DNA from 4 places in the Turicibacter faecis genome. Region 2 is predicted to be linked to each of the others. Evidence: a T-box and tRNA genes for the amino acid it is inferred to sense, from the RefSeq annotation. Region 2 holds a T-box; the other regions hold tRNA genes.
The links. The T-box of region 2 lies ahead of tyrS (tyrosine--tRNA ligase). A T-box ahead of a tRNA ligase gene usually reads a tRNA of that ligase, here a tRNA-Tyr.

Region 1 (2,173 bases), 720 kb from region 2:
CAGGGACGAAAGTCGGGCTTAGTGATCCGGCGGTACCGAATGGAAGGGCCGTCGCTCAACGGATAAAAGCTACCCCGGGGATAACAGGCTGATCTCCCCCAAGAGTTCACATCGACGGGGAGGTTTGGCACCTCGATGTCGGCTCATCGCATCCTGGGGCTGTAGTCGGTCCCAAGGGTTGGGCTGTTCGCCCATTAAAGCGGTACGCGAGCTGGGTTCAGAACGTCGTGAGACAGTTCGGTCCCTATCCGTCGTGGGCGTAGGAAATTTGAGAGGAGCTGTCCTTAGTACGAGAGGACCGGGATGGACACACCGCTGGTGTACCAGTTGTTCTGCCAGGAGCATAGCTGGGTAGCTACGTGTGGAAGGGATAAACGCTGAAAGCATCTAAGCGTGAAGCCCCCCTCAAGATGAGATTTCCCATTCGAAAGAAGTAAGATCCCTTGAAGACGACGAGGTAGATAGGTCAGGAGTGGAAGTTTGGTGACAGATGAAGCGGACTGATACTAATCGATCGAGGACTTAACTAAATAGGAAAGGCAAAAACGAGCGATTATCACAGGCAGAAAGTGAAAAGAACTGAGGAATCACGAAGGTGATGAACAGTTATTGAACTTTACCACTGTGATGCGAGAGTTGCCGGACAAGAAGAAGTAAGCAGAAGATATCTAGTTTTGTGAGATTGATAAGATCTGACAGAAGGTCTAGTGATAAGGGCAAGGAGGGCACACCTGTTCCCATACCGAACACAGAAGTTAAGCTCCTTAGCGCCGAGGGTAGTACGCAAGTGCGAGAGTAGGACGTCGCTAGGCCATAAATAAAAAGCCTCAATAGCTCAGTTGGTTAGAGCACTTGACTGTTAATCAAGGGGTCCTAGGTTCGAGTCCTAGTTGGGGCGCCATTAAAAAATGGCCCGTTGGTGAAGCGGTTTAACACACATGCCTTTCACGCATGCATACACGGGTTCGAATCCCGTACGGGTCACCATTAAAAATAAAAGTGGAGGATTAGCTCAGCTGGGAGAGCATCTGCCTTACAAGCAGAGGGTCGGCGGTTCGAGCCCGTCATCCTCCACCATAAAGAGCCGGAATAGCTCAATTGGTAGAGCAACTGACTTGTAATCAGTAGGTTGCGGGTTCAAGTCCTGCTTCCGGCACCATATAATAAAAGAATACGGTGGGGTAGCGAAGTGGCTAAACGCGGCGGACTGTAAATCCGCTCTCTGAGAGTTCGGCGGTTCGAATCCGTCCCCCACCACCACTTAAGAATGGGCTATAGCCAAGCGGTAAGGCAACGGACTTTGACTCCGTCATGCGCTGGTTCGAATCCAGCTAGCCCAGCCAATGATGTCCTGCTAGCTCAGTTGGTAGAGCATCTGACTTTTAATCAGAGGGTCAGAGGTTCGAGTCCTCTGCAGGACACCATTTTTTTAACTGAAAAAGAGTACATAAAGCATAGATAAAAAGCCTGGGTGGCGGAACTGGTAGACGCACAGGACTTAAAATCCTGCGGGTGGTGACACCCGTGCCGGTTCGATTCCGGCCCTAGGCACCAACTAAATAGCGCCCATAGCTCAATTGGATAGAGCGTTTGACTACGGATCAAAAGGTTAGGGGTTCGACTCCTCTTGGGCGCGCCATAAAAAACGGGAAGTGGCTCAGCTTGGTAGAGCACCTGGTTTGGGACCAGGGGGTCGCAGGTTCGAATCCTGTCTTCCCGACCATTAAAAAAGAAAAAGAGAATGGGGACTTAGCTCAGCTGGGAGAGCGCCTGCCTTGCACGCAGGAGGTCAGGGGTTCGATCCCCCTAGTCTCCACCAAAAAGAATTGATCTTTGAAAACTAGATATCTTCTGAAGAAGAAAAGTTAAGTAATAAAGGGCGCACGGAGGATGCCTAGGCACTAGGAGTCGAAGAAGGACGCGACAAACGGCGAAACGCCTCGGGGAGCTGTAAGTAAGCAAAGAGCCGGGGATATCCGAATGGGGAAACCCGCTAGTGGTCATACGCTAGCACCGTATGGTGAATCAATAGCCATAGAGGAGACAGACCCAGGGAACTGAAACATCTAAGTACCTGGAGGAAAAGAAAGAAACATCGATTCCCCAAGTAGCGGCGAGCGAACAGGGAGGAGCCCAAACCGGAGTAATCCGGGGTAGAAGGACCTTCAGAAAT
Region 2 (2,173 bases):
GTTTTAATTGATTATGAATTAGCTGCTTATGAAGCAACTAAAAAGTTAATTGAAAACGGAAATAAAGATATCGCGTTTATTACTTCAAGTTCACACCATGCGATGAACGATTTAAAAGAACAAGGGTATCGTCGAGCATTAGAGGAAGCGGGATTAGAACCTCGTGTCTTAGGTTTATATACTAAATTTGAAAGTTCATTAAATGCGTTTAAAGAGTTTTTTGATAATAATAAAGCGCCAGAAGCAGCTTTAGCGGTTCGTGATTCGGTAGCTGTCATGTTTATGAATGCGGCCATTGATCATGGAATTAATGTTCCTCAAGATTTAGAAATTATCGGATTCCAAAATACAAAATATGCGATTATGTCACGCCCACAATTAAGTACAATTAACATTCCGACTTATGATATTGGGGCTGTTGCCATGCGCTTATTAACTAAATTGATGAAAGAGGAAGAAATTACGGAAACTCAAATTACGTTACCTCACTCATTTGTTTGGCGTCAAACGACTCGATAATCTTGACAGTATAAGATATAATTTGTTATAATCCAAACGTTAATAATAATGCAATGATAAGACACAAGTAATGATTATTAAAGGGCAGTGACAGAGACTTAGTGATTGGTGAGAACTAAGGCCGTGATAATCACGAATTACATTCTTGGAGCATGTTCGTTAGAACCGGTTTTTACCGTTATCAACTTGAGTGGTTAAATAGACGATATTTAACAAGTAGGGTGGTACCGCGACATTTCGTCCCTTCATGATGTTTTTAAACATCTGAAGGGTTTTTTTTATGGCGCGAAGAAGAGGTTCGAATCTAGCATGCTTTAAGGAAGTGAATGATCTAAAAATGATTAAATGAGGTGAACCTATGAAGAATGAATTTTTAAAAGAATTACAGTGGCGTGGTTTAATTAACGACTGTACAGATTTAGAAGCATTAGATGCATTAATGGAAGAAGGAAATATTAAACTTTATTGTGGATTTGACCCAACGGCAGATAGTTTACATATTGGATCATTACTTCCTATTTTAACGTTAAAGAGATTTCAACGAGCAGGGCATAAGCCACTTCCACTTGTAGGAGGGGCTACAGGATTAATTGGAGACCCAACAGGACGTTCAGCAGAACGCCAAGAAAATAGCCATGAGACGGTTATTAAATGGTCAGAAAGTATTAAACGTCAGTTGTCGCAGTTTCTTGAGTTTGGTGATCAATCAAACGCGGCTGAGTTAGTAAATAACTATGATTGGACATCAAATTTAAGTATGATTGAATTTTTACGTGACTTCGGAAAATACTTTAATATTAATTATATTTTGGCGAAAGATACGGTATGCTCTCGTTTAGATCACGGAATGACATTTACCGAGTTTTCATACACAATTTTACAAGGGATGGATTTTAAACACTTATACGAGACTAAAAAATGTGTTCTTCAAATTGGTGGATCAGATCAATGGGGGAATATTACATCAGGGTTAGAATTAATCCGTAAAACGATGGGCCATGAGGCGAAAGCAGTTGGGTTAACGATGCCATTAGTGACAAAGTCTGATGGAACAAAATTCGGAAAAACTGCTGGTGGAGCGATTTGGCTAGATCGTACGAAAACAACTCCTTATGAAATGTATCAGTTTTTAATTAATACGGCGGATGAAGATGCGATTAAATTCTTAAAATATTTTACTTTCTTATCACAGGAAGAAATTAATGCGATTGAAGAAGCATTTACAGCGGCACCACATGAACGTTTAGCACAAAAGGCATTAGCGAAAGAAGTGGTGACACTTGTTCACGGGTACGAGGCTTATGAGCAAGCTTTAAAAATTACTCAAGCATTATTTAGCGGGAATTTATCAGATCTATCAGCTGAAGAGATTGAAGTTGGGTTTAAAGATGTGCCTTCAGTTGAATTAGCAGAAGATTTAAACTTAGTTGATGCCCTTGTTTTTGCGAAAGCAGCAAGCTCAAAACGTGAATCACGTGAGTTCATTAATAATAACTCAATTTCTATTAACGGTGAAAAGGTGAAGGACTTAGACTATGTAGTTTCTAAAGAACAAGCCATTGGTGGTAAATTTACAGTTATTCGTCGTGGAAAGAAAAAATATTTCTTAATTAAACATGTTTAAAAGGAAAGATAAATTCTTTCCTTTTTTTAT
Region 3 (2,173 bases), 920 kb from region 2:
GATCTCCTGCGTGACAGGCAGGCATGTTAACCGCTACACCACTGGACCTTTTGGTTGCGGGGACAGGACTTGAACCTGCGACCTTCGGGTTATGAGCCCGACGAGCTACCAACTGCTCCACCCCGCGATGTTTATTTATTTTAATATGGCGGAGGAAGAGGGATTCGAACCCCCGCGACGCTTTCACGCCCTGTCGGTTTTCAAGACCGATCCCTTCAGCCGGACTTGGGTATTCCTCCATTTTTCCATATTTATTTTGGTAGCGGAGGAGGGACTCGAACCCCCAACCTCACGGGTATGAACCGTACGCTCTAGCCAGTTGAGCTACTCCGCCTTCATTTTATATTAATTTTTCAAATATAATCTTTCTAAAAGATAATATTTTATGGCGCCCCAACTAGGACTCGAACCTAGGACCCCTTGATTAACAGTCAAGTGCTCTAACCAACTGAGCTATTGAGGCTTTTTTTATTGCCCAGCAACGTCCTACTCTCGCACTTTCGTACTACAATCGGCGCTAAGAAGCTTAACTTCTGTGTTCGGTATGGGAACAGGTGTGACCTTCTTGCTATCATTACTGGACCTTTTTGGTGCCTAGGGCCGGAATCGAACCGGCACGGGTGTCACCACCCGCAGGATTTTAAGTCCTGTGCGTCTACCAGTTCCGCCACCCAGGCATTTCATTATTTCAGGCACGCGCCTTTTTTTAAAATGGTGTCCTGCAGAGGACTCGAACCTCTGACCCTCTGATTAAAAGTCAGATGCTCTACCAACTGAGCTAGCAGGACATCATTGGCTGGGCTAGCTGGATTCGAACCAGCGCATGACGGAGTCAAAGTCCGTTGCCTTACCGCTTGGCTATAGCCCATTCTTAAGTGGTGGTGGGGGACGGATTCGAACCGCCGAACTCTCAGAGAGCGGATTTACAGTCCGCCGCGTTTAGCCACTTCGCTACCCCACCGTATTCTTTTGTTATATGGTGCCGGAAGCAGGACTTGAACCCGCAACCTACTGATTACAAGTCAGTTGCTCTACCAATTGAGCTATTCCGGCTCTTTATGGTGGAGGATGACGGGCTCGAACCGCCGACCCTCTGCTTGTAAGGCAGATGCTCTCCCAGCTGAGCTAATCCTCCACTTTTATTTTTAATGGTGACCCGTACGGGATTCGAACCCGTGTATGCATGCGTGAAAGGCATGTGTGTTAAACCGCTTCACCAACGGGCCTTTTCGACTTTTTTATTTTATCACGATTCAAACCCTATGTCAAAAAGTTTTTTTGTTTTTTTTATTTTTTCAGTCTCTTTTACTCTATCCAACCTTCCTTTCCTATTAAAGCCTCAATTGACGATCCCCCTTTAAAATCAGATGTTTTAACGAGGGAAAACCCATCCATCCAAACAAGAGAGCTCCCAACCCTCACTGCCACACACCTTTTAATGGCGAGCCTTGCTATTGGGCTTTTTAACTTAACACTAGCAATCGGCTATGTTCTTATTCGACTCCTTCAAAAATCACGCCTGTCTTTTAAAAAATAAAGGAAAACCTTCCGCCTCCATATAAAAAAGGTTCTATAATATTTAGTGTTGCTGATTAAGCAGCACTTTTTTCATAGGATAAAAAAAAAGAGACTTCAAGTCTCAATCCTGTTACAATGTTATCGACTAAAACAATATTGAAAGGATAAGATTTAATGTCTCACTCATATTTTACTAGAAAACTTTTAAATATTAAAGATAAAAATATTACATTTTCAGAAGATTATCTTGAGGAAGTGAAGTTGAACGGAATTACTAGCTTTATCTTTAAAGGTATTCTTACGTATCAACCGACTCATTGTCAAAAATGCGGAACCCTATTTGATTCAAAATTTAAGAAGCATGGATTTAAAACCTCTCGAATTGTCATTCCAAAAGTCTCTCTTCACGATACCTACTTAGACCTAAAAAAACAGCGTTATTATTGTGGGCATTGCCAGTCTACTTTTACACTAAGTACTTCAATTGTTGAAAAGAACTGTTACATTTCTTATCATACGAAACACGCCATTGCTTTAGAGGCCTAAAATAAAATTTCTGAATGTGATATCGCACGTCGCCATCAGGTCTCTCATTCAACCGTCAATCGAATCATCCATAGCTTTTATGAATCTCAAACCTTAAACCTTAATTATT
Region 4 (2,173 bases), 1.1 Mb from region 2:
GAGATTTCCCATTCGAAAGAAGTAAGATCCCTTGAAGACGACGAGGTAGATAGGTCAGGAGTGGAAGTTTGGTGACAGATGAAGCGGACTGATACTAATCGATCGAGGACTTAACTAAATAGGAAAGGCAAAAACGAGCGATTATCACAGGCAGAAAGTGAAAAGAACTGAGGAATCACGAAGGTGATGAACAGTTATTGAACTTTACCACTGTGATGCGAGAGTTGCCGGACAAGAAGAAGTAAGCAGAAGATATCTAGTTTTGTGAGATTGATGAAATCTGACAGAAGGTCTAGTGATAAGGGCAAGGAGGGCACACCTGTTCCCATACCGAACACAGAAGTTAAGCTCCTTAGCGCCGAGGGTAGTACGCAAGTGCGAGAGTAGGACGTCGCTAGGCCATAAATAAAAAGCCTCAATAGCTCAGTTGGTTAGAGCACTTGACTGTTAATCAAGGGGTCCTAGGTTCGAGTCCTAGTTGGGGCGCCATTAAAAAATGGCCCGTTGGTGAAGCGGTTTAACACACATGCCTTTCACGCATGCATACACGGGTTCGAATCCCGTACGGGTCACCATTAAAAATAAAAGTGGAGGATTAGCTCAGCTGGGAGAGCATCTGCCTTACAAGCAGAGGGTCGGCGGTTCGAGCCCGTCATCCTCCACCATAAAGAGCCGGAATAGCTCAATTGGTAGAGCAACTGACTTGTAATCAGTAGGTTGCGGGTTCAAGTCCTGCTTCCGGCACCATATAACAAAAGAATACGGTGGGGTAGCGAAGTGGCTAAACGCGGCGGACTGTAAATCCGCTCTCTGAGAGTTCGGCGGTTCGAATCCGTCCCCCACCACCACTTAAGAATGGGCTATAGCCAAGCGGTAAGGCAACGGACTTTGACTCCGTCATGCGCTGGTTCGAATCCAGCTAGCCCAGCCAATGATGTCCTGCTAGCTCAGTTGGTAGAGCATCTGACTTTTAATCAGAGGGTCAGAGGTTCGAGTCCTCTGCAGGACACCATTTTGAAAAAGGCGCGTGCCTGAAATAACGATATGCCTGGGTGGCGGAACTGGTAGACGCACAGGACTTAAAATCCTGCGGGTGGTGACACCCGTGCCGGTTCGATTCCGGCCCTAGGCACCAACTAAATAGCGCCCATAGCTCAATTGGATAGAGCGTTTGACTACGGATCAAAAGGTTAGGGGTTCGACTCCTCTTGGGCGCGCCATAAAAAACGGGAAGTGGCTCAGCTTGGTAGAGCACCTGGTTTGGGACCAGGGGGTCGCAGGTTCGAATCCTGTCTTCCCGACCATTAAAAAAGAAAAAGAGAATGGGGACTTAGCTCAGCTGGGAGAGCGCCTGCCTTGCACGCAGGAGGTCAGGGGTTCGATCCCCCTAGTCTCCACCAATTAAATAAGTATCATGTTAGTATCATGGCGGAGTAGCTCAACTGGCTAGAGCGTACGGTTCATACCCGTGAGGTTGGGGGTTCGAGTCCCTCCTCCGCTACCAAAAATAGGACCGGACCCTTAGCTCAGTTGGTTAGAGCTATCGGCTCATAACCGATCGGTCGTAGGTTCGAGTCCTACAGGGTCCACCACTTTTCATACATTATTCGGAGGAATACCCAAGTCCGGCTGAAGGGATCGGTCTTGAAAACCGACAGGGCGTGAAAGCGTCGCGGGGGTTCGAATCCCTCTTCCTCCGCCATATTAAAATAAATAAACATCGCGGGGTGGAGCAGTTGGTAGCTCGTCGGGCTCATAACCCGAAGGTCGCAGGTTCAAGTCCTGTCCCCGCAACCAAAAGGTCCAGTGGTGTAGCGGTTAACATGCCTGCCTGTCACGCAGGAGATCGCGGGTTCGATTCCCGTCTGGACCGCCATTTAAATAATAAATAAAAGGCTTGGTAGCTCAGTCGGTAGAGCAAAGGACTGAAAATCCTTGTGTCGGCGGTTCGATTCCGTCCCAAGCCACCATGATGGAGGATTAGCTCAGCTGGGAGAGCATCTGCCTTACAAGCAGAGGGTCGGCGGTTCGAGCCCGTCATCCTCCACCATAAAAGTCCTGCTAGCTCAGTTGGTAGAGCATCTGACTTTTAATCAGAGGGTCAGAGGTTCGAGTCCTCTGCAGGACACCATTCATAATGCGGGTGTGGCGGAATTGGCAGACGCGCTAGATT

Region 1: it has a tRNA-Tyr gene. The T-box ahead of tyrS (tyrosine--tRNA ligase) is inferred to sense a tRNA for this amino acid. The anticodon was not compared.
Region 3: it has a tRNA-Tyr gene. The T-box ahead of tyrS (tyrosine--tRNA ligase) is inferred to sense a tRNA for this amino acid. The anticodon was not compared.
Region 4: it has a tRNA-Tyr gene. The T-box ahead of tyrS (tyrosine--tRNA ligase) is inferred to sense a tRNA for this amino acid. The anticodon was not compared.

What each region holds. Positions count from the first base shown of each region.
Region 1 is NZ_AP028127.1:4,231-6,403, forward strand. Features, by position in the region: rRNA gene AACH31_RS00010 (23S ribosomal RNA) at 1-530, shown strand, start outside; rRNA gene rrf (5S ribosomal RNA) at 704-812, shown strand; tRNA gene AACH31_RS00020 (tRNA-Asn) at 825-901, shown strand; tRNA gene AACH31_RS00025 (tRNA-Glu) at 911-987, shown strand; tRNA gene AACH31_RS00030 (tRNA-Val) at 1,002-1,077, shown strand; tRNA gene AACH31_RS00035 (tRNA-Thr) at 1,084-1,159, shown strand; tRNA gene AACH31_RS00040 (tRNA-Tyr) at 1,176-1,260, shown strand; tRNA gene AACH31_RS00045 (tRNA-Gln) at 1,269-1,343, shown strand; tRNA gene AACH31_RS00050 (tRNA-Lys) at 1,349-1,424, shown strand; tRNA gene AACH31_RS00055 (tRNA-Leu) at 1,466-1,554, shown strand; tRNA gene AACH31_RS00060 (tRNA-Arg) at 1,563-1,639, shown strand; tRNA gene AACH31_RS00065 (tRNA-Pro) at 1,647-1,723, shown strand; tRNA gene AACH31_RS00070 (tRNA-Ala) at 1,744-1,819, shown strand; rRNA gene AACH31_RS00075 (23S ribosomal RNA) at 1,864-2,173, shown strand, end outside.
Region 2 is NZ_AP028127.1:728,560-730,732, forward strand. Features, by position in the region: gene AACH31_RS03470 (substrate-binding domain-containing protein) at 1-519, shown strand, start outside; T-box leader at 564-767, shown strand; gene tyrS (tyrosine--tRNA ligase) at 878-2,143, shown strand.
Region 3 is NZ_AP028127.1:1,650,908-1,653,080, forward strand. Features, by position in the region: tRNA gene AACH31_RS07955 (tRNA-Asp) at 1-48, opposite strand, end outside; tRNA gene AACH31_RS07960 (tRNA-Met) at 52-127, opposite strand; tRNA gene AACH31_RS07965 (tRNA-Ser) at 147-239, opposite strand; tRNA gene AACH31_RS07970 (tRNA-Met) at 258-334, opposite strand; tRNA gene AACH31_RS07975 (tRNA-Asn) at 387-463, opposite strand; rRNA gene rrf (5S ribosomal RNA) at 474-582, opposite strand; tRNA gene AACH31_RS07985 (tRNA-Leu) at 589-677, opposite strand; tRNA gene AACH31_RS07990 (tRNA-Lys) at 713-788, opposite strand; tRNA gene AACH31_RS07995 (tRNA-Gln) at 794-868, opposite strand; tRNA gene AACH31_RS08000 (tRNA-Tyr) at 877-961, opposite strand; tRNA gene AACH31_RS08005 (tRNA-Thr) at 978-1,053, opposite strand; tRNA gene AACH31_RS08010 (tRNA-Val) at 1,060-1,135, opposite strand; tRNA gene AACH31_RS08015 (tRNA-Glu) at 1,150-1,226, opposite strand; gene AACH31_RS08020 (transposase family protein) at 1,693-2,064, shown strand; gene AACH31_RS08025 (ISL3 family transposase) at 2,086-2,173, shown strand, end outside.
Region 4 is NZ_AP028127.1:2,090,333-2,092,505, reverse strand. Features, by position in the region: rRNA gene AACH31_RS10250 (23S ribosomal RNA) at 1-118, shown strand, start outside; rRNA gene rrf (5S ribosomal RNA) at 292-400, shown strand; tRNA gene AACH31_RS10240 (tRNA-Asn) at 413-489, shown strand; tRNA gene AACH31_RS10235 (tRNA-Glu) at 499-575, shown strand; tRNA gene AACH31_RS10230 (tRNA-Val) at 590-665, shown strand; tRNA gene AACH31_RS10225 (tRNA-Thr) at 672-747, shown strand; tRNA gene AACH31_RS10220 (tRNA-Tyr) at 764-848, shown strand; tRNA gene AACH31_RS10215 (tRNA-Gln) at 857-931, shown strand; tRNA gene AACH31_RS10210 (tRNA-Lys) at 937-1,012, shown strand; tRNA gene AACH31_RS10205 (tRNA-Leu) at 1,047-1,135, shown strand; tRNA gene AACH31_RS10200 (tRNA-Arg) at 1,144-1,220, shown strand; tRNA gene AACH31_RS10195 (tRNA-Pro) at 1,228-1,304, shown strand; tRNA gene AACH31_RS10190 (tRNA-Ala) at 1,325-1,400, shown strand; tRNA gene AACH31_RS10185 (tRNA-Met) at 1,428-1,504, shown strand; tRNA gene AACH31_RS10180 (tRNA-Ile) at 1,516-1,592, shown strand; tRNA gene AACH31_RS10175 (tRNA-Ser) at 1,610-1,702, shown strand; tRNA gene AACH31_RS10170 (tRNA-Met) at 1,722-1,797, shown strand; tRNA gene AACH31_RS10165 (tRNA-Asp) at 1,801-1,876, shown strand; tRNA gene AACH31_RS10160 (tRNA-Phe) at 1,895-1,970, shown strand; tRNA gene AACH31_RS10155 (tRNA-Val) at 1,975-2,050, shown strand; tRNA gene AACH31_RS10150 (tRNA-Lys) at 2,056-2,131, shown strand; tRNA gene AACH31_RS10145 (tRNA-Leu) at 2,140-2,173, shown strand, end outside.